Regions from separate parts of the Photobacterium kasasachensis genome, predicted to be linked through region 4. Evidence: riboswitches for the same ligand, from Rfam matches in the RefSeq annotation. Region 4 holds a riboswitch; each other region holds the start of a gene.

Region 1 (4,929 bases), on a different contig from region 4:
AAAGCACAGCATAAAAATCAGGCCGATGACATGAGGCAGTTGCTGACGGATCCGCGGCCAGGCGATAAAGCGGAACTTGCTCCAGCCTTTTATTCCCAGATGCGTTGCTAGCTGGTGCTGCTCGAATGGGATCCCCTCCAGGCTTTGCAGGATCAGGCGGGTCGCAAGCGGGTAGTTGAGAAAAACATGGGCCAGCAAGATGCCGTTCAGGCCGTAGATTGAAAAGGGCAGTGAATGCCCGTAGGCACTGAGCCACCCGGCCAGCAGGCCGCTTTTACCATAAATGGTCAGCAGGCCGAAAACTGCCACCAGTACCGGCAATACCAGCGTCATAGCAAACAGGCGCAGTAACAGTCCCCGGCCGGGAAACTGGCGCCGTGACAGGGCGTAGGCGGTCGGAATGGCCGGTATGATGCTCAGTAGCGTCGATAGCAGAGCCTGATAGAAGCTGAAGGCGGAGACATGGCGCAGGTAAGGGTCCCGCCAGATCTGCAGTGGATTCAGCTCATTGGCCTGGCCGATCAGGGCCAGAATGGCGCTCATCACCAGCGCGGCAATAAGCCCGGCAGAGATCATGCCGGGCAAAGTTTGGGTAACGCGTGTATTCAAAGGAGAGCGGCCATTATTGGGTCAGGGCGTGTTGCCATTCTCGGATCCATCCGCGACGCTCGGCAGCCACTTCCTCGGCACCGAATTCCAGTGACTTGGTAGGTAGAGTCAGCTGTTCAAATCCTTCAGGTAGCGTCTGCTTGGTGACCGGATACATCCAGTTGCCTGTCGGGATCACTGACTGGAACTCTGGTGTCAGGATAAAGGCCATAAATTGATCGGCCAGCTTCTGGTTTGGGCTGTTTTTCAGCTTGGCGGCGACTTCAACCTGCATGTAGTGGCCTTCGCTGAAGTCAGCGGCTTTGTACTGGTTCTTGCTTTCGGCAATGATGTGGTAGGCCGGTGAGGTCGTATAGGACAAGACGAGATCGGACTCACCTTTGAGGAACATGTTATAGGCTTCCGACCAGCCTTTGGTAACAGTGACAGTTTTCTTCGCCAGTTGCTGCCATGCCTCAGTTGCTTTGTCACCGTAGACAGACTTCATCCAGAGCATCAGGCCCTGGCCTGGTGTCGACGTGCGCGGGTCTTGGTAGATCACACTCAGATCGTCGCGTTCTATGAGCTCTTTCAGGCTTTTCGGCGGCGTTGCCAGCTTTTCGGAATCGTAAACAAAAGCAAAGTAGCCGTAGTCATACGGCACGAATGTATCGTCGTCCCAGCCGTTAGGCAGGGTGACATTGCGGGTATCGACGCTGTGCGTTGCCAGCAGGCCGGTTTTCTTGGCCTCGCTGATCAGGTTATTGTCCAGGCCCAGCAGGATGTCTGCCTTGGCGTTGCTGCCTTCAAGGCGCAGGCGGTTGAGGATAGAAACGCCGTCGTCCAGCGCCACAAACTCAAGATTACAGTTGCACTCGGCCTCGAAGGCTTTTTCAATCGCCGGGCCCGGTCCCCAGTCAGAAGCAAAAGAGCTGTAAGTATAGACGGTTAGGGTGTCTTTGGCTTCTGTAGCGGCCCATGCTGAGCCTGCTGCCATCGACAGAGTTAGAATTGGAAGTAGTTTTTTCACTATGCGCTCCTGATGCCCTTGCATCCTGCAAGAGGGAAATAAATCGAATGAGCGGCACAGGGTTGAGAAAGGCATGCAGCGTCGTGCTGCAACGTTGACAGTAATGGTGGTCAGATTATCTCAATTCCTACGCCAGCATGACCTGGTTCAGGTTCAGTGGGTCCCGCAAAAAGCAATCTCAGTCTGGTATCAGACTCCCCAATGAGAACGATAGCTATTGTAATGCGCTCTGCAGTCCGTTGCCAGCGCAATACTCCGTTGTGTCGTTTGGCCCTGTATTTTGAGTGAGCGGGCTTTGTTGAGTTAGCGAGCTTCGTTGAGTGCCCAGTCGTAGTCATAGCTGACTTTGTTGAGCTGGACCGGTTGACCCTGGCGGTAGCGGTTAAGGTGTTTCTGCAGGCTGCTCGTGCTGCCAAAATCCACGCTATACCAGTCATAAATTGAGGACAAACGGACGTTGTCGCCGCTTACCCGAACCCCTTTGGCACTGTTGATAAAGCGACTGGCACTCTGCTCAAGCAGCTTTTCGCTGTTGCTGGCGGTAAAGGCCGTCGGCTGGAGATCGGGGCAACCCAGGCTGGCACAGTTGACGACATAGTGAATGCGGGGATCATTCCAAATCGGGCGCAGGATCCGGTGTTCGATATCATTGAGCGATAGGTTATTGCCATTAATGGTGACGAGCTTTTCATCCCAGGGTCCGAAGCTGAACAGGCCGCCTAGCTTGGTTATGGATTTCAGTGGGTAGTTGTCGAGGATCAACTGAACGGTCAGAGCATTGTAGAGGTTTACCCAGTAGGCGAACTGTTCGTCTTTGCTATAGCGGCGCGGATCGGTCGCGGTTAGCTTGCGGATATAGCGATCCAAATCATACTTGTCGTTGCTGGACACGGCGCGGTAGCGGAACAGCGTCTGTTTGGGCTCCGCGACCAGATAACTATCCAGTGTTTGTTGCCAGAGGGAGTGGTCGATCGTCGCGGTATTGGTTTCATTGCTTTGTTGCCAGTAAGGCCAGAGATCGGCTCTGGGGGCGGCACAGCCGGTTGCGGAAACCAACAACAAGAAAAGGGTGAATATAGTACGCATGCTAAGTCCTTGCGATCACTGAGTTGGAAGTCACTAGATGATATGACCTGTATCGTCCTGTTTTCTTGCAGCAATTATCCGCAATTCATTTAGCAGGAATAAAAATGCCCCGGCAGCTGAGGGCCGGGGCATCAGTGAGACGCTATGCTAGTTAAGCCAGAAAAGCCGGGATCTTGCTTTCATACTCGGCGATCTTGTCCTCATGCTGGAGGGTCAGGCCGATGTTGTCCAGGCCGTTCAACAGGCAGTGGCGACGAAATTCATCGATTTCAAAGCTGTATTGTTTGCCGTTGGCGGTGACTTGCATCGTTTCCAGATCGACCGTGATTTGTGCCCCTTCGGTATTCTCGACAAACTGGAACAGCTCGTCGACTTGCTGCTCGCTCAGGCGCACAGGCACCATCTGGTTATTGATGGAGTTGCCATAGAAGATATCGGCAAAGCTCGGGGCGATCATCACCCTGATGCCGTAGTCGGCCAGTGCCCACGGTGCGTGCTCGCGCGAAGAGCCGCAGCCGAAGTTTTCGCGGGCCAGCAGGATGCTGGCACCCTGATAGCAAGGTGCGTTCATCACGAAATCCGGGTTTGGCTTCTCGCCGGCATCGTCGAGAAAACGCCAGTCGTGAAACAGATGCTTGCCAAAGCCTGTCCGGGTTACTTTCTGGAGAAACTGCTTGGGAATGATCGCGTCAGTGTCGACGTTCGCCGCATCCAAAGGAACCACCAAACCTGTATGTTGTTTAAAACCTGCCATTTTTTGTTCCTTCTGTTAAGCGGTTGCGGTTTCTGAGTCCAGTTCACGGATATCAACGAAGTGGCCGGCACAGGCGGCGGCTGCAGCCATCGCCGGGCTAACCAGATGGGTACGACCATCGCGTCCCTGGCGGCCCTCGAAGTTACGGTTACTGGTTGATGCACAGCGCTCTTTCGGACCCAGGCGGTCGTTGTTCATCGCCAGGCACATTGAGCAGCCCGGCAGGCGCCATTCAAAGCCGGCTTCAATGAAGATCTTGTCCAGTCCTTCGAGTTCGGCTTGTGCCTTGACCTGCTCTGAGCCCGGAACAACCAGTGCCTGGATATTCGGGGCTACCTGGCGTCCCTTGGCTATGGCCGCTGCGGCGCGCATATCTTCAATACGAGAGTTGGTGCACGATCCGATGAAGACTTTGTCGATACTGAAATCGGCCAGTGTTTTGCCCGCTTCCAGTCCCATATAGGCCAAGGCTTTCTCTGCCGAGGCTTTCTCGACCGGATCGCTGAAATCATCCGGTGAAGGGATTGGTTCGTCAACGGCAATCACCTGGCCCGGGTTGGTGCCCCAGGTGACCTGTGGCCTGATGTCTTTGGCATCTAAGGTAACAACAGCATCAAAGACGGCGTCGTCGTCGCTTTTCAGTGTCTTCCAGTACTCGACTGCAGCCTCGTAGTTTTCGCCGGCAGGGGAGAACTTACGATCCTTGATGTAGTCGAACGTGGTCTGATCCGGAGCGATTAGGCCGGCCTTGGCACCCAGTTCAATCGCCATGTTACAGACGGTCATTCGTCCTTCCATCGACAGATCCGTAATCGCTTCGCCGCAGAACTCGACCACATAGCCGGTACCGCCGGCTGCGGTGGTTTTGCCGATGATCGCCAGAACGATATCTTTGGCGGTAATGCCTTCTGCGACCTTGCCCTTGACTTCAATTTTCATTGTCTTGGCACGGGCCTGCTTCAGTGTCTGGGTGGCTAGAACGTGTTCGACCTCCGAGGTACCGATGCCGAAAGCCAGCGAGCCGAAGGCGCCATGGGTAGCGGTGTGTGAGTCACCACAAACGATAGTCATGCCCGGCAGCGTAATGCCCAGCTCCGGTCCCATTACATGCACGATGCCCTGGTATTTGTGGTTCAGATCATACAGGGTGACGCCGAATTCTTCGCAGTTCTTGGCCAGGGTCTCCATCTGGATCCGGGCCATTTCGCCAGAAGCATTGATGTCCTTGGTCTGGGTTGAGACATTGTGATCCATGGTGGCAAAGGTTTTGCCAATCTGGCGAACCTTGCGGCCTTTTTCACGCAGGCCGTCGAAAGCCTGCGGTGAGGTCACCTCGTGTACCAGATGACGGTCGATGTATAAAATCGGGTTTTCGCCTTCCGCCTCGACGGCAACATGGGCATCGTATACTTTTTCATAAAGCGTCTTAGGCGCTTTTGCTTCGGTGTTTGACATTGCTCGATTGCTCCTC
Region 2 (4,929 bases), on a different contig from region 4:
GCCATGACAGCGGCCACCTTTATAGGTCAAAAACTCGTCCTAAATGAATTCGTAGCTTACGTTAACTTTACCGACTTCTTAGCAGGCAATACGCTGTCAGATAGATCAACAGCCATTATTACGTTTGCATTATGCGGGTTTGCCAACTTCTCTGCCGCAGCCATGCTGCTTGGCGGTTTAGGTGCGATGGCCAAAGAACGTCGCTCAGAGATTTCGCAACTTTGCCTGTATGCCATTCTGGCGGGAACACTATCAAATATGATGAGTGCAACGATTGCTGGATTCTTTTTGCTGTTCTAACTCTTCCGAGCCATCAAAGTAAAACAGAAGTAAGACTCAGAATGCTGATAAATTCTGAGTCTTACGTTTACAAAGATGCTCCATGAATATCAAAACAAGGCAAAATGGCTATCTAATAATCAGAAATCATCTCAATAGTTGTATTAGATGCTCATCGTTAAAATCACTAAGGCTTCTAAGCTTCAAGTCAGCAACAGTAAATTTATCATGATGAAACTCATCAGGATGAGGCACAGCGACAGCTTTAATATTGGCACGCTTGGCCGCAACGATACCTGAATGGGAGTCTTCAAAAGCGACACAACGCCTTGCCTCTACTGCCAATTTTTTAAGGGTGGAAAGGTATACATCAGGGGCTGGCTTACCTTGCTCTACATCATCAGCAGAGGAAATCGCATCAAAGTAATGGGCAATACCTAACTTATTTAGGATGACAGGGATCAGCTGATATGGTGAATTCGTTGATAACCCAATCTTAAAGCCTTTTTCTTTTAAAAACTCAAGAAGGCTTGTAACCCCATCTAATTCATCACCTTGTTCGCGCACGAGTACTTCAACTCTGTCAACGACAGCTGCTTCAACCTCTTCCAGACTCTTCCCTTCCCATGGGTTTCGCGAAAACCAGAACTCAGTCACTGCGCGAGTTGTCATTGTCGCTGTCTGCTCAGCCAAATTGTCTGTGACTTGCACCCCGACGGATGAAAAAACCTGCCTCTCAGCTTCCTTCCACAAAGGTTCTGACTCGATCAGCAACCCATCCATATCGAAGATAACTGCATATGTCATGATTTGCTCTCTTTACGATAGTTTCAGGCGTTGAATAAGCGTTTCTTCATCCAACTGATACAAGGCATCCAACAGGTTTAGCTGTAAGCTTCCGGGCCCTTTCGACTGTTCTGCGGCAATTTCACCGGCTACACCTAAAATCGCCGTAGCCGCCAACCCAGTATCTTCACCAACAGCGGCAAAAGCCCCTACGATGGCTGACAAAGTACACCCCATTCCCGTTACATAGGGCATCATTGCGTGTCCATTGCGCAACTGGGTTTGCCCTTTTGAGGTCACAACAAAATCTGTAGAACCCGATATGACAACACTACACTGATAAGCTTCCACTAAGTGTTGAGCGGCGCCAACAGCAGCCTCGCTCTCATCAAGCGCATCAACACCTTTGCTTTGGCCTCTTTCTCCAGCTAAAGCAATAATTTCAGAGGCATTACCACGAATAATCAACTTATTGGCTAGTTGCGCAATTTGACGTGAAGCTTCTGTTCGCAACTTACTCGCGCCACACCCTACCGGATCAAGTACGACACATTTACCACTGATATTTGCCTGTTCTACAGCAAACAGCATGCGAGGTTTCCACTGGCTATCTAAGGTGCCAATGTTAATCACCAAAGCACCTGAAAAAGACATCATTTCTGACATTTCTTCACGTGAGTGTGCCATGATTGGAGACGCGCCAATAGCAAGCAAGGCATTGGCACTATTATTCATCACGACATAGTTTGTGATATTCACCACTAATGGCTTTTTCTGCCTAACTGCATCCAAGGCAGTAACAATAGGTTGGATACGGGTTTCTGTATTTTCAATTGCGGTAGGATTTGGCATTCAAGCTCCTAAAACCGGTGCACAGGAACTTGATCTAGCCAAAAATCTAAGACGAGTGAAGATCACACCTCTCATGACAAGACATATAGTTCCCTACGCCAGTGTTAACTGAATCAGGTTCAACGGGTCTCGCGTGATGCGATCTCAGCCTTCCGGCCCCCCGACTATGTGCCGGATAATAACACAAAAAGCTTCAATTGATAGAGTTATTCACAGTGAGTTCATTGAGCCAACTGACTATTCGTTTATAGTGAGTTCCCTTCCAATATATTTTCTTGCATCCCTGGCATTCAAAGAATTCCGCAAATAGCTCCAATGCATTTTCTGGAACACGTCCATTTAGTTGGATCTTGTCAATGCATTCAAACTCACCATTGCAATAAGAACAGCGGGTAAACGGCTTCAAACTATTTTCCAGTTGAAGACGTTGGAGCACTTCTCTTACTTGCCTATCAGCATTATCACTTCTCACCCAATAACCATGAGTAACAGCACTATATTTGAATATGCCTTTATCTCGAGTAAGAATAATGCGTTTTTCATGAAGAGAAATATCAACGATCTCACTATCTTCAAATTTATTGTTATATAAAGTATCAAAGCCCAGCAGCCGTAATTTGAGTGCCAGTTTTCCCAAATTAACGTCAACAATAAACTTAGTATCCCGCAGCGGTTTAGGACGAAGGTGGGTTAAAGGCTGAATATCTAACAATTCAAACACCGGATAGACAGATATTCTCTCACCACCTGTTAACTTGTAGTCAAAGGAAACTGAAACACCATCGACCAATATCAAGTCAATTTCCGTATGCGGTACCCCTATCGCCTCTATGGCATCTTTAACCGATGGCTTACCCGTATAAGTATGTGAAAACAATACCTTGTGTCGCTGTTTTGGCAAGAAGTCATTGAGCTCTTCGTAGAAACGAAAGTAAGACGTTCGAGATATTGGTGCGTGCTGGTCATCCATAGAATAGAACACAATTGCAGTCATTCAGACTATTCAATCGTAGGCTAGCCTAAGACGTTGGGCAAGAAAGCTTCGATGGCGGAAAAAACTAAAACAAATAGACGACAAGACAGCCTGCAAGAGACGGCAACCCTGATATAAACATCTTCAAACCAAAATGATAGTTTTCCCTGTACTGCTTATGCTTGTCTGCTTTAGCATCATAACCAGACACCATAGACTGAGTTTTATTTTCAGCCCTATCGAGATCATAATTTTTGCTTGCCTTGCCACCATCCCACGCTAAGCCAGCCACTCCCCACAACACTATGCAGATATAAAACAAGTAATCCGTCGGATGATTTATAGAAAACTGAGCGATAGATTGACTTAATAACCAAACACTCAATGTCGCCATAATATTAGCAACCACCACAAACCTAATCAGCCTTAGCATTGGCATTCAACTCCATTGAATTTTATAGAACCCTTATAACACCCATAACTTACGTGAATCAATCATATCCAAAATCTTTATCTTCCTCATAAAAGTGGACTAGTTTTCCATTCAGGAAAATACAGTTGTCCCACAGGCAAATCGCTATTCGGCACTCGCCACACTAGGATATCGATACCTTGATAACGCGGTAGAAAAAACCCATGAAAAAAATTTTGTTTTGTTGCTTCTCTCTGGTGCTGATGTATCCATTAGGGATTGATCTTTATTTAGTCGGTCTGCCGCAAATTGCGACCAGCTTACAAGCTACTGAAGCAGATCTTCATGCCGCCTTCTCCATCTACCTTATTGGAATGGCATCGACCATGATCTTTGGCGGACTGCTTGCGGACAAATGTGGCCGAAAACCAGTCGCTATCTTGAGCGCTATCATTTTTACCTTAGCCTCCTGGTGGACAATGCAGGCAACAAACCCACTTCAGTTCTTCATCGGACGTTTTGGTCAGGGAATAGGCTCGGGGTTTGCCTACGTGGTTGCCTTTGCCATTCTTCGTGATGTTCTGGATGATGACAAACGCGCTAAAGTGCTGTCTATGATAAATGGCATTACTTGCATTATCCCGGTGCTTGCGCCAGTTATCGGCCACCTTATTCTGCTTGTTTCCCCCTGGCCGATTTTGTTTATGGTGATGATGATTACTGCTGTCCTTATTGGCCTGGCATGCTGCTTCGCCCTTACAGAAACCCGCTCGGTCAGCCACCATGAATCAGATTCTGTACCATGGCAAAAGTTCCGGTCTCGCTTTTTCCTGAGCCGACTGTTTATCCTGAGCTTGAGCGTGTCGGCCATCCTGACATATGTGAATACCTCGCCTATGCTGATGATGGACATCATGGGTTTCTCAACCGGGCAATACTCTATGGCTATGGCACTACTGGCTGTGGTGAGTATGACAACCGCATTCCTGACGCCCAAAATGCTTGTATTGTTAGGGCAACATCGCGTAATGGTTGCTTCTCAGTGTTTATTCCTTCTATCAGGCATACAGCTGATCATTACCGGAATAATCAGCAACCCTTTACTATTTTTAACTGGCTTTGCTTTTATCTGTTCCGGGTTCTCGCTAGGTTTTGGAACAACCACCAGCCAGGCGTTAAAACCGTTCGATACTCATGCTGGTTTAGCCAGTTCTGTGTTGGGGATTAGCCAAATCACCGTTTCGGCCTCCTATATCTGGTTTATGGGCTGGCTTGGTGTAAGTGCATTGAATATGCTGACTATTTTGCTATTTGTAACCAGCCTAGGTAACCTTGCAGCGCTGCTCACCTCACGTTCACCGAAAACAGCAGTGGTCACTCAGGCTGTCACTTCAGACAACGTGGCTTAATTCAGGAATTATTATCAATGAGCAAACCTCTTCACCGGCTCGATCTCAACTTATTGATCACGATGCAGGTACTGTTACAAGAGCGCAGCGTGACCAAAACCGCCAAGAAGCTCAATGTAACGCCTTCAGCCGTGAGCAAGGCACTTGGAAAACTTCGTGACTGGTTCGATGATCCTCTGTTCATACGCGAGCCTCACGGGCTACAACCGACCCCGCTT
Region 3 (4,929 bases), on a different contig from region 4:
CGAATCGAGGCCATCCAGCTATAGTCTTGACTAGGCTTAACGGGCGAGCCTCCGACTACATAACCAGTAACATCTGAAGCGATTGCCTGGCCAATATATAACAGGCATAAGCCTACTGAGGCGAGTAAGTGCCTAACTGTCATTACGTTCAATCCCTGGCAAATAAAAGCAGTAATTTACCAATGGATATAAAAGTGAATATGAGGAAAAAGATGTTATGCGAGGATATTCGAATTAATTTACCCCGTAACATAAGCAAGCAACATTTATCAGTTAATCTGATCCAATTTTATTTATTGTTTACTCGTCTAACTCGAATATAACTAACTGGGCTTGACGTACAAACCCAGTTTTAAAACGCTGCTTACAAATTACAGCGCTTGCAGTGAAGCACAGCTTACTTCGTTATAAGCAATATCCACGTACAGCCCACCAACTTCAGCGGCTAATTTAGGATAAAATCCATTGCTTGACGCTGTTTTGACTTTATCAAGATCAATCGTATAAACCGCCAAACCGAGCATATTAATCTCACTCGGCAGGCAGCTGCTTGAATTTCCGCTCTGGAAGCAAACCTGATCAGTGATATCAATTCTACCGCAAGTCTCTCCCTCAACCGCGATTCCCAGATTTTCAAGTGTAGACTTTGAAGCAACTGGCAGACCGTCTGGCGACGTATTCCCCTGGCTTGCGCTTGTAATTACAGCAATGTCGTAGTAACCAGGATCCAATGTTCCTAGCTTACTGGCTACCTGCGCGCCCGTAACCGTAAACACTTTAGTATTCCCTTGCGCTAAATCTTTGACATCATCTTCATCACAGCCTGCCAAAGCAAGTATAGATAGTAAAAAAACAGCCTTCTTCATCACTCGTCCCTACATCGTCTTATAATATTAATTTAAGGCAATAATGATTTTATCCTTATCTCTACATTATTACAGCCTTTCAACAACAATGAGCAAATAAATGATAGCTTAAGGCGGTTATTTCTCTTCAAACAGGCTGCTCGATAACGGACAAAAAACGACCAGCGCCAATAAAGATGTTCACTTACCATACAATTCACTATCAGCTTAGGCTTATTTGTGTGACCTAAAGCAGGATTTCTTTCCTTATCGAAAAATGCTGGCATAATAATGCCACAACAAATCTACGGACAAATCCCTATGACTATTGAAAACATCGTTAAGCAGCGTGCTGACGCAAAATGTGAACTTTGTTCATCTGAAGATAACTTGAGCGTGTATGAAGTACCTGCTTCTCCGGACACAACTGCTGGTAGCTGTGTAATGGTCTGTGGTACTTGCCGAGGTCAAATTGAAGATGCTGATACAATGGATCAGAATCACTGGCGCTGCCTGAACGATAGCATGTGGAGCCAGGTACCTGCCGTTCAGGTTATGGCTTACCGTATGCTGAAACGTCTTTCGGCTGAAACGTGGGCACAAGATCTTCTTGATATGCTTTACCTAGAAGAAGACACAATTGAGTGGGCTGAAAAAGGGATCGCGCTAGAAGCACTAGACTCTATTCAAACTCTGGATGTTAATGGCACTCCGCTTCAGGCTGGTGACAACGTCACTATCATCAAAGACCTGCCTGTCAAAGGGTCTAGCCTGGTTGTTAAGCAAGGCACCGCTGTTCGTGGCATTCGCCTAACAGACAACCCTCTGCACATCACAGGCAAAGCAGCCGGTACCAACATGGTAATCATCGCCGCGTACTGTAAAAAAATGTAATTTACGTTCGCAGTAACGATGAATCACCAAAGGCGCTAGATAGCGCCTTTGGTGTTTATGAGGCTACCTAAATCATAGATTGGCCATATTATTTATCGGACCATATCGCAAGCTCGTTGCCACTTGGCTCGGTAAAATGAAAACGACGCCCACCCGGAAATGAAAAGATAGGCCTAACAATAACCCCGCCCGCCTTTTCGACACTTTGCAGCGAAGTCTCAAGATCCTGACTGTAAAGTACAACCAAAGCACCGCCACTGGCTGTGGTCGAACACAATGTCGACTGAAAAAAACCGCCATCTAACCCTTGATTGGAAAATGCGGAATAGTCTTCACCATAATCAACAAACTCCCAACCAAATGCCTGAGTAAAAAAAGCCTTTGTCGCAGAAAGATCCACTGCAGGGAATTCAACATAATTGATTTTTTCATGCGATTCTTTTTGGGAATTATCCATATTTCACCTCTTGAGATTGATTACCCCACCTTTATTTGTCTAAAGCTTACACAGGTTGGTGATTTTAATCTCAGGGGCAGGTCAAGTGAAAACAGTCCTGACCCAGAAATTTTCACAATCATGTTTGCTCTCTGATAAAAAACATGGTTAGAATAGCGGGAAAATTAATAACAGCATCATTTGCTGTTTAGTCAAACATATTAAACGAATTTTAGTACGTTAGTCGGGGAGCCTTTGGCTGAGACCATTTCGATGGGACCCGTTGAACCTGATCCATTTAATAATGGCGTAGGGAACTAGCAACCGTGTCTCTCTGCGCCCTTCTCTCATGTGGCCTTTCTTTGACACCTGCTACCCTGCGCTCAACTTTAGGGGTAGTTATGGCGATTCCATCAAAAACACCAATCACACTAACGATTGCCGGCTCTGATAGTGGCGGCGGTGCAGGCATCCAAGCCGACATCAAGGCTATTTCGGCGACAGGAAGTTACGCCTGTTCCGTCATCACCGCATTGACGGCACAGAACACTCAAGGTGTGTCTGGTATCCTTGCCGTCGAGCCAGAGTTTGTCGAACAACAACTAGACAGTGTCTTTACTGATCTTGATGTCAAAGCTGTAAAAGTTGGCATGCTAAGTGACACCAATATTATCCGTGTAGTTGCCGCCAAGCTCCGTCAATACCAGCCTAAATATCTCGTTGTCGATCCTGTCATGGTCGCGACCAGCGGTGACCTCCTACTGCAACAAGATGCTATTTCAAGCCTGAAATCAGAACTGTTGCCGCTAGCTGATGTTATTACCCCTAATCTACCTGAAGCAGCAGCCCTACTGGGTGTCGCTATCCCTCACAGCGAGCAGGAAATGACGAATATGATAGACGGATTACGTGAAATCGGCGCTAAATCCGTTCTTCTCAAAGGCGGTCACCTGGAACAGGACACCAACAGTACCGACCTGCTTATTCTGGCTAATGATGTGATCCGCATGAGCACACCTCGAATTCCGACTAGCAATACCCACGGAACCGGCTGCACACTGTCTTCGGCAACCGCATCGTTTCTTGCCCAGGGCATTGAGCTAACAACTGCCGTCCAATGCGCAAAATCCTATATCACAAAGGCTATCAGCCACGCTGATGAACTTGAAGTTGGCTCGGGACACGGGCCGGTGCACCACTTCTTTGCAGGTCACTACCAACCTGAATAAGAGTATTGGCTATGTGCGTATCCACAACAATCCAGCACTCTCGTGCTGTCGAAGTACGTATGCAGCATGTCTCGCTGACATACAAAGATGCTAACGATGCTCTGTTCGCGGATCTGAATCTAACCCTGCCTGCCGGTGAGTGGACATGCCTGCTGGGTAAAAGTGGCTGTGGTAAAACAACACTGCTAAGGCAACTTGCAGGATTGAACGAAGATCGAGTCAATTGGCATGGCAGCCTTGCCACATCCGATAATAAGCCTCTGGCCGAACGCATTGCCTATATGGCCCAGCAAGACCTGTTACTACCATGGCTGTCGGTAATGGATAACATCTGCCTAAGTCATCGTTTCGGTTCATCTCCCTCCCCTCGGGATCAGGATAAAGCCATCAGGCTGCTTCAGGCAGTAGGGTTGGAAACCTATGCTACAGCAATGCCAGATCAACTTTCGGGAGGAATGCGCCAGCGGGTAGCACTGGCCAGAACGCTAATGCAGGACAAACCGCTAGTGCTTATGGATGAGCCATTCTCGGCACTCGATGCCGTGACACGTCATAAATTGCAGACTCTGTCAGCCGAGCTTCTCAAAGACCGTACTGTGTTGCTGATCACTCATGATCCTCAAGAAGCACTGCGCCTCGGGCACAATATCTACATCATGACTGGCAAGCCTGCCAAACTCATTGAACTAGATGCGCCAACATCACCGCCACCAAGGCAATTCAATGCCCAAATGGCAAACCACCAGCAGACCATTATTGATCAACTGGAGCAAGATTATGGCTGATCAACCCAATACCATGACCGAGTCAGTCCAAATCCGGCATTTAATTCCGAAACAGCACCGCGGGCTATCGCAAAACCTGATGCGCATTCTGATCAGCTTTGCTGTGATTATGGGTTTATGGCAGGCCTCAGTCGTAGCATTCGACATGCCGGCCTTCATTTTGCCTGGTCCGGCAGCAGTCTTAAGCAAGTTAATCGAACGCTCTGATGTGTTATGGCACCACACAATAGTCACCAGTACCGAAGTTATATTCGGACTGTTGCTTGGTTTGTTTATGGGGCTGTTTTTTGCATTGCAAATGTTGCTTTTTGCCCCTTTACGCCGCTGGCTACTGCCAATTCTTATCACCAGTCAGGCTATTCCCGTCTTTGCGATCGCTCCGATTCTGATGCTATGGCTGGGATATGGTATTGCCTCGAAAGTTGTCATGGCCGCCCTGATTATCTTTTTCCCGGTAACAACCTGCTGTTATGACGGCCTTCGCCATACACCTTCAGGATATCTGGATCTGGCCAAAACCATGGGCGCAACGCGCTGGCAGCTCCTATGGAAAATTCGGTTACCGGCGGCTCTGCCAGCTTTGGCCTCAGGCATTCGAGTCGCAGTTGTCGTCGCTCCAATCGGCGCTGTAATTGGTGAATGGGTAGGCTCTAGCGAGGGTCTTGGCTATTTAATGCTTCAGGCAAACGCCCGAATGTTTGTCGACGAAATGTTTGCCGCCCTTTTTATCCTGGCTTTCT
Region 4 (4,929 bases):
ATCTCGCAAAGTTCCGGATAAGGTGCAATCCACTGATCCAGCACCTTATAACCGGCAATATCAGCCTCAGCCTGATTAAACACCAGGCTGAACTGACGCTCTTCGATTTGAATATCGACAGTCTCCGACTCGCTCCACTCCACACTAACCTGCTCGCCCAGCTGGTATTTATCAGCCGCGGCAAGCAAAGGTTCCACATGCATCAGCAGTGGCGTTAAACTATCGGGTAAACATAAAGAGCTCATTAACTATCCTCTTGAACAGGGTGATATAACTCACTACCTCGAGCCCGGAATTCATCGGCTTTCTGCTGCATACCTTCGAGAGGATCTTCAAGCAACTTGATGGCCAGCTCCTCGTTCTTTTCCAGATCGCTGGCATAATCCCGCACTTCCTGCGAGATCTTCATCGAACAGAATTTGGGTCCACACATTGAACAGAAGTGAGCCACTTTTCCGGACTCCTGAGGTAGAGTTTCATCATGATAGGCGCGCGCCGTATCCGGGTCTAAACCTAGGTTAAATTGATCTTCCCAGCGAAATTCAAAGCGCGCTTTAGACAATGCATTATCACGAACTTGGGCCCCCGGATGACCTTTTGCCAAGTCTGCCGCATGAGCACATAGCTTGTACGTGATCAGACCCACTTTTACATCGTCTTTATTAGGTAATCCCAAATGTTCCTTCGGTGTGACATAACAAAGCATGGCACAACCGTACCAGCCAATCATCGCCGCACCAATCCCCGAGGTGATGTGGTCATAGCCAGGAGCAATATCGGTAGTTAGCGGGCCAAGGGTATAAAAAGGCGCTTCATGGCAATGCTTGAGCTGCTCTTCCATATTTTCTTTGATCATGTGCATCGGCACATGGCCCGGGCCTTCAATCATCACCTGCACATCGTATTCCCAGGCAATCTTGGTCAGCTCACCGAGGGTGCGTAATTCATTAAACTGAGCTTCGTCATTGGCATCGGCAACAGATCCCGGACGCAAGCCGTCACCCAACGACAGGGCAATGTCGTACTGGGCGCAGATTTCGCAGATTTCGCGAAAATGCTCATACAGGAAGCTTTCCTGATGGTGGGCCAGACACCACTTGGCCATGATAGAACCACCACGGGAGACAATCCCCGTGACTCGCTTGGCTGTCATCGGGACATAACGCAGCAAGACTCCGGCATGGATCGTAAAGTAATCGACCCCTTGCTCAGCCTGCTCCAGCAGCGTGTCGCGGAAGACCTCCCAGTTCAGGTTCTCGGCTATCCCGTTCACCTTTTCCAATGCCTGATACATAGGAACCGTACCGATCGGTACCGGGCTATTGCGGATGATCCACTCACGGGTTTCATGGATGTTACGACCGGTAGACAGATCCATCACTGTATCGCCACCCCAGCGGGTCGACCATACCAGTTTCTCCACTTCTTCCTCGATGGAGGAGCTTACGGCGGAATTACCAATATTGGCATTCACCTTTACCAGAAAGTTACGGCCAATGATCATCGGCTCGGTTTCAGGATGGTTGATGTTGGCGGGAATAATGGCGCGGCCTTCTGCCACTTCTCGGCGAACAAATTCCGGCGTGATTTCTTCCGGCAGGTTGGCCCCAAAGCTGAGCCCCGGGTGCTGCTGGTTCAGGACTTCGTCACGATACTTGGCCCTGCCCATGTTTTCTCGGATTGCGATAAACTCCATTTCCGGCGTAATGATCCCCTGGCGAGCATAGTGCAATTGGGTCACGCATTTGCCAGCCTTGGCACGGCGTATACGGTTCGCCTCGGCAAAACGCAGTTCATCCAGTGTTTCATCGGCCAGACGCTCTTTGGAATAAGCGGAGCTAAGCTCATCGAGTAACTCGGTGTCGGCACGCTCGGCAATCCAGTTTTCGCGTACTTTCGGTAGCCCGGCATAGATATCAATCGCCTGCGCCGGATCGGTGTAATAGCCCGAGGTGTCATAAACACGCACCGGCTCATTCGGCTCGAAGACAGGCTCTTGTTTTGTACCGCCGACCAAACTATCCGACAGCGATATCTCGCGCATTGGCACCTGGAGATCAGAACGGCTCCCTTGCACATAGACTTTCTGGGAGTTGGGGTAAGGTTGGGCAGTCAGTGAATCAATAAATTGTTTAGCTTCCAGTCTCGCTTGTTTGCGACTCGACATAGCAATTTCCTTTATATTCCATATAGGGGGAAGTTGCTTGACGGATTGGTGCTTAAACAAGAGGCGTACACGTAGGGTGTGCAGCGTCATCTGGTACCGCAGCTACAGTTTTATGGATCATAAAGGTGCAGCTAAACAGAAGATTTTTCTCTTGTTCCCTTCGCAGGTATTAGCCCGATCAGGTTCTACGGATCCCGCAATGCGGTCTCAGCCAGTTGGCACTCCGACAAGTTGAGTGAAGAGTATAGGTAAGCAGGCTATCAGCAGCAAGTGCAATCGACAGAAAATGTTTAACGAATGTAAAAACAACTCGGGCCGCACTGTGATGCGGCCCGATAATTATTTGGTGTACTTTTTCACCACCGTCTTAAGCAAGGACGAATGCGTATCTCTCAGCTCTCCTAACTTATGGGTGATTGTCGGCGCTCCATCCAGATCGAAAAGCTTAGGCACTGCCACTCTTTGGGAAGAATAGATACCAGTATGACCGCTAAAGTAATAGGCGGTATAACAAGCAATAGCAAAATACAGCATATGCTCGGCACCAAACAGCTCAATCCCCATAATGGTACACGCCAGTGGTGTATTGGTGGCCGCGGCAAACACCGCCAGGAACCCTAACGCAGCAAACAGATCGACAGGGGCACCCAACAGCCAGGCCATGGTATTGCCGAGTGTCGCCCCGACAAAGAACAGCGGAGTTACCTCGCCACCTTTATAGCCTGCAGCCAGAGTAATCGCCGTCAGCAGTAGCTTTAGCAACCAGCTGTACCATTCCGCGCCGCCTTCGGTAAATGCACTGAGGATACTGACTCCCCCTTCCCGGCTCGAATAAACACCGAGGCCGATATAATCATAGTTACCGATCAACTGCACCGCACCAATGACTATCAAGCCACCAACGACAACAATAAGATAAGGGTTCTTCAGCGTCGCTTTGAAAATATCTTTAAACACATGAGTCAGCTCACCAAACAGGTACCCAGCCAAACCAAAAGCAACGGCTGCCAGCACAATCTTCGCTATCATCACGATATCGACTTTGATGGCATGCTCGAACAACGTAATGGTCTCAAGAAAGTCTATCCGGTAATGCGTATGGTGAGCCCCCCACGCGCTGCATACAACATCTGCAAGAATAGCGGCAAACAAAGCAGGAATGATGGCATCGTAGCGCAGACGTCCTATCGCCAGTACCTCAAGGGCAAATATCGCCCCTGTCAGCGGCGTCCCAAACACCGCGCCAAAGCCGGCAGCCACACCGGCAATTAATATCAGACGCGTATCAGCTTCGTTGAGCTTGAAGACTCGGGCTAGCCAATGTGTTGTCGCCCCACCGATCTGCACTGCGGTTCCTTCACGCCCCGCTGAGCCGCCGAACAAATGGGTGATCACTGTCGTGATTAAAACCAGCGGCCCCATGCGTGTAGGGATACCAGCGCCAGGCTCATGGATCTCATCCATGATCAGGTTGTTGCCACCTTCGGAGTTCTTACCAAGATTACGGTAGCAATAGACAATGACAACACCTGCAAGCGGCAACAAGTAAATCAACCACGCATTATCAATGCGTGTTTCAGTGGCGAGATTAAGGATCCACAGAAAAAAGGCATTTAGAGAGCCGACAATGACAGCAACAGGAATAATAAGGAGTGTCCATCTCAAGATCTGGACAAAAATTTTAGGATTAGCGCTTAATGGGTGTGCCATACCAAGTTTCTATCTCATTCGGGAATATGTTCAAGGATAGATGCTATGGCAAATGACCGGGCCCCACCATAGACGGATCTATCCTACTACAGCAGGAGTCATTATCTCAGTCGAGCGGTTAAAGGTGGAACTCCATCACCCGTTACTAACAATGGCTGTCAGTAACAACTGTCGTATGCTATCGGTAATTCCCAGATGCAACAAGCGTAAAATGCATGTTTACCCATTTGGGTTGACCTTGAACAACTTTCACATCGTCCAGATACAGCAAAGCCCCGACATTTCTGTCGAGGCTTTTATATGTGGCAGGGGTGGAGAGATTCGAACTCCCAACACGCGGATTTGGAATCCGCTGCTCTGCCAATTGGAGCTACACCCCTGTAGTGCTGTTTTCAGCGACTTCCCAGAAGTTAACTCATTCCTTAGGAAGTGATGAGTATTTTATACAGCTAGCAGAGAATTACCAGAGTTAATTCAAGAATAATGAAAATTTACATCCAAATGCACGGATAACAATCAAATCATTCATTTAGCGTTCAATCTCTGATTTTTCTCAAGGTACTCATCCACAGACTACAATGCCGCTTGTGCCTTTTTCTTCTTATAGACTGCGAACGCCACAACTGCAGGACCGACAACCAGCATTCCCATTCCCAGACAGGCAAGTGCTGTCATTACCAACATTTCGAACTCAGACATAGTTGAACCTCATTGACTTTACTTTGTAGTTTTCGGCCTTTATTCAGAGCCTGTTATTGATACGTTATAGGTACAAAATGATAACAAGAAAAACAAACAAAACAATCAGTTAACAATTAATAGACCGAGTCATAATATGAATAGACCAAAAGCAACTATGTAGAAATGTAGAAATATCGGCAATGCACGATACAAGGAGATCTGATGAGGACAGATCTTTTTTGCTGGCAGGAAAACGAAAAAAGGCCACCTTTTCAGGTGGCCTTTTCTCTATATTTGAAGCCTGGCGATGTCCTACTCTCACATGGGGAGACCCCACACTACCATCGGCGCTATTACGTTTCACTGCTGAG

What was found. A riboswitch is a leader RNA that binds a small molecule or an ion and turns the genes downstream of it on or off. The one in region 4 is predicted to bind thiamine pyrophosphate.
Region 1: another riboswitch for thiamine pyrophosphate. It lies ahead of thiB (thiamine ABC transporter substrate binding subunit); the one in region 4 lies ahead of thiC (phosphomethylpyrimidine synthase ThiC).
Region 2: another riboswitch for thiamine pyrophosphate. It lies ahead of thiM (hydroxyethylthiazole kinase); the one in region 4 lies ahead of thiC (phosphomethylpyrimidine synthase ThiC).
Region 3: another riboswitch for thiamine pyrophosphate. It lies ahead of thiD (bifunctional hydroxymethylpyrimidine kinase/phosphomethylpyrimidine kinase); the one in region 4 lies ahead of thiC (phosphomethylpyrimidine synthase ThiC).

What each region holds. Positions count from the first base shown of each region.
Region 1 covers NZ_JAKJSH010000015.1:46,739-51,667, forward strand. The annotation lists gene thiP (thiamine/thiamine pyrophosphate ABC transporter permease ThiP) at 1-576, opposite strand, end outside; gene thiB (thiamine ABC transporter substrate binding subunit) at 623-1,585, opposite strand; TPP riboswitch at 1,726-1,829, opposite strand; gene L4D19_RS20265 (DUF547 domain-containing protein) at 1,922-2,704, opposite strand; gene leuD (3-isopropylmalate dehydratase small subunit) at 2,856-3,458, opposite strand; gene leuC (3-isopropylmalate dehydratase large subunit) at 3,474-4,913, opposite strand.
Region 2 covers NZ_JAKJSH010000013.1:122,385-127,313, forward strand. The annotation lists gene L4D19_RS18605 (NupC/NupG family nucleoside CNT transporter) at 1-300, shown strand, start outside; gene hxpB (hexitol phosphatase HxpB) at 427-1,086, opposite strand; gene thiM (hydroxyethylthiazole kinase) at 1,099-1,917, opposite strand; TPP riboswitch at 1,991-2,090, opposite strand; gene L4D19_RS18620 (Mut7-C RNAse domain-containing protein) at 2,111-2,911, opposite strand; gene L4D19_RS18625 (hypothetical protein) at 2,976-3,323, opposite strand; gene L4D19_RS18630 (MFS transporter) at 3,527-4,711, shown strand; gene yidZ (HTH-type transcriptional regulator YidZ) at 4,729-4,929, shown strand, end outside.
Region 3 covers NZ_JAKJSH010000005.1:510,092-515,020, reverse strand. The annotation lists gene L4D19_RS06665 (S1 family serine peptidase) at 1-143, opposite strand, end outside; gene L4D19_RS06660 (hypothetical protein) at 372-866, opposite strand; gene L4D19_RS06655 (PhnA domain-containing protein) at 1,167-1,739, shown strand; gene L4D19_RS06650 (VOC family protein) at 1,828-2,196, opposite strand; TPP riboswitch at 2,411-2,508, shown strand; gene thiD (bifunctional hydroxymethylpyrimidine kinase/phosphomethylpyrimidine kinase) at 2,577-3,404, shown strand; gene L4D19_RS06640 (ABC transporter ATP-binding protein) at 3,416-4,189, shown strand; partial or broken gene L4D19_RS06635 (ABC transporter permease) at 4,269-4,929, shown strand, end outside.
Region 4 covers NZ_JAKJSH010000022.1:100,564-105,492, forward strand. The annotation lists gene L4D19_RS24830 (thiamine phosphate synthase) at 1-245, opposite strand, end outside; gene thiC (phosphomethylpyrimidine synthase ThiC) at 245-2,167, opposite strand; TPP riboswitch at 2,306-2,403, opposite strand; gene L4D19_RS24840 (voltage-gated chloride channel family protein) at 2,507-3,877, opposite strand; fluoride riboswitch at 3,963-4,026, opposite strand; tRNA gene L4D19_RS24845 (tRNA-Trp) at 4,181-4,257, opposite strand; gene L4D19_RS24850 (hypothetical protein) at 4,451-4,576, opposite strand; rRNA gene rrf (5S ribosomal RNA) at 4,858-4,929, opposite strand, start outside.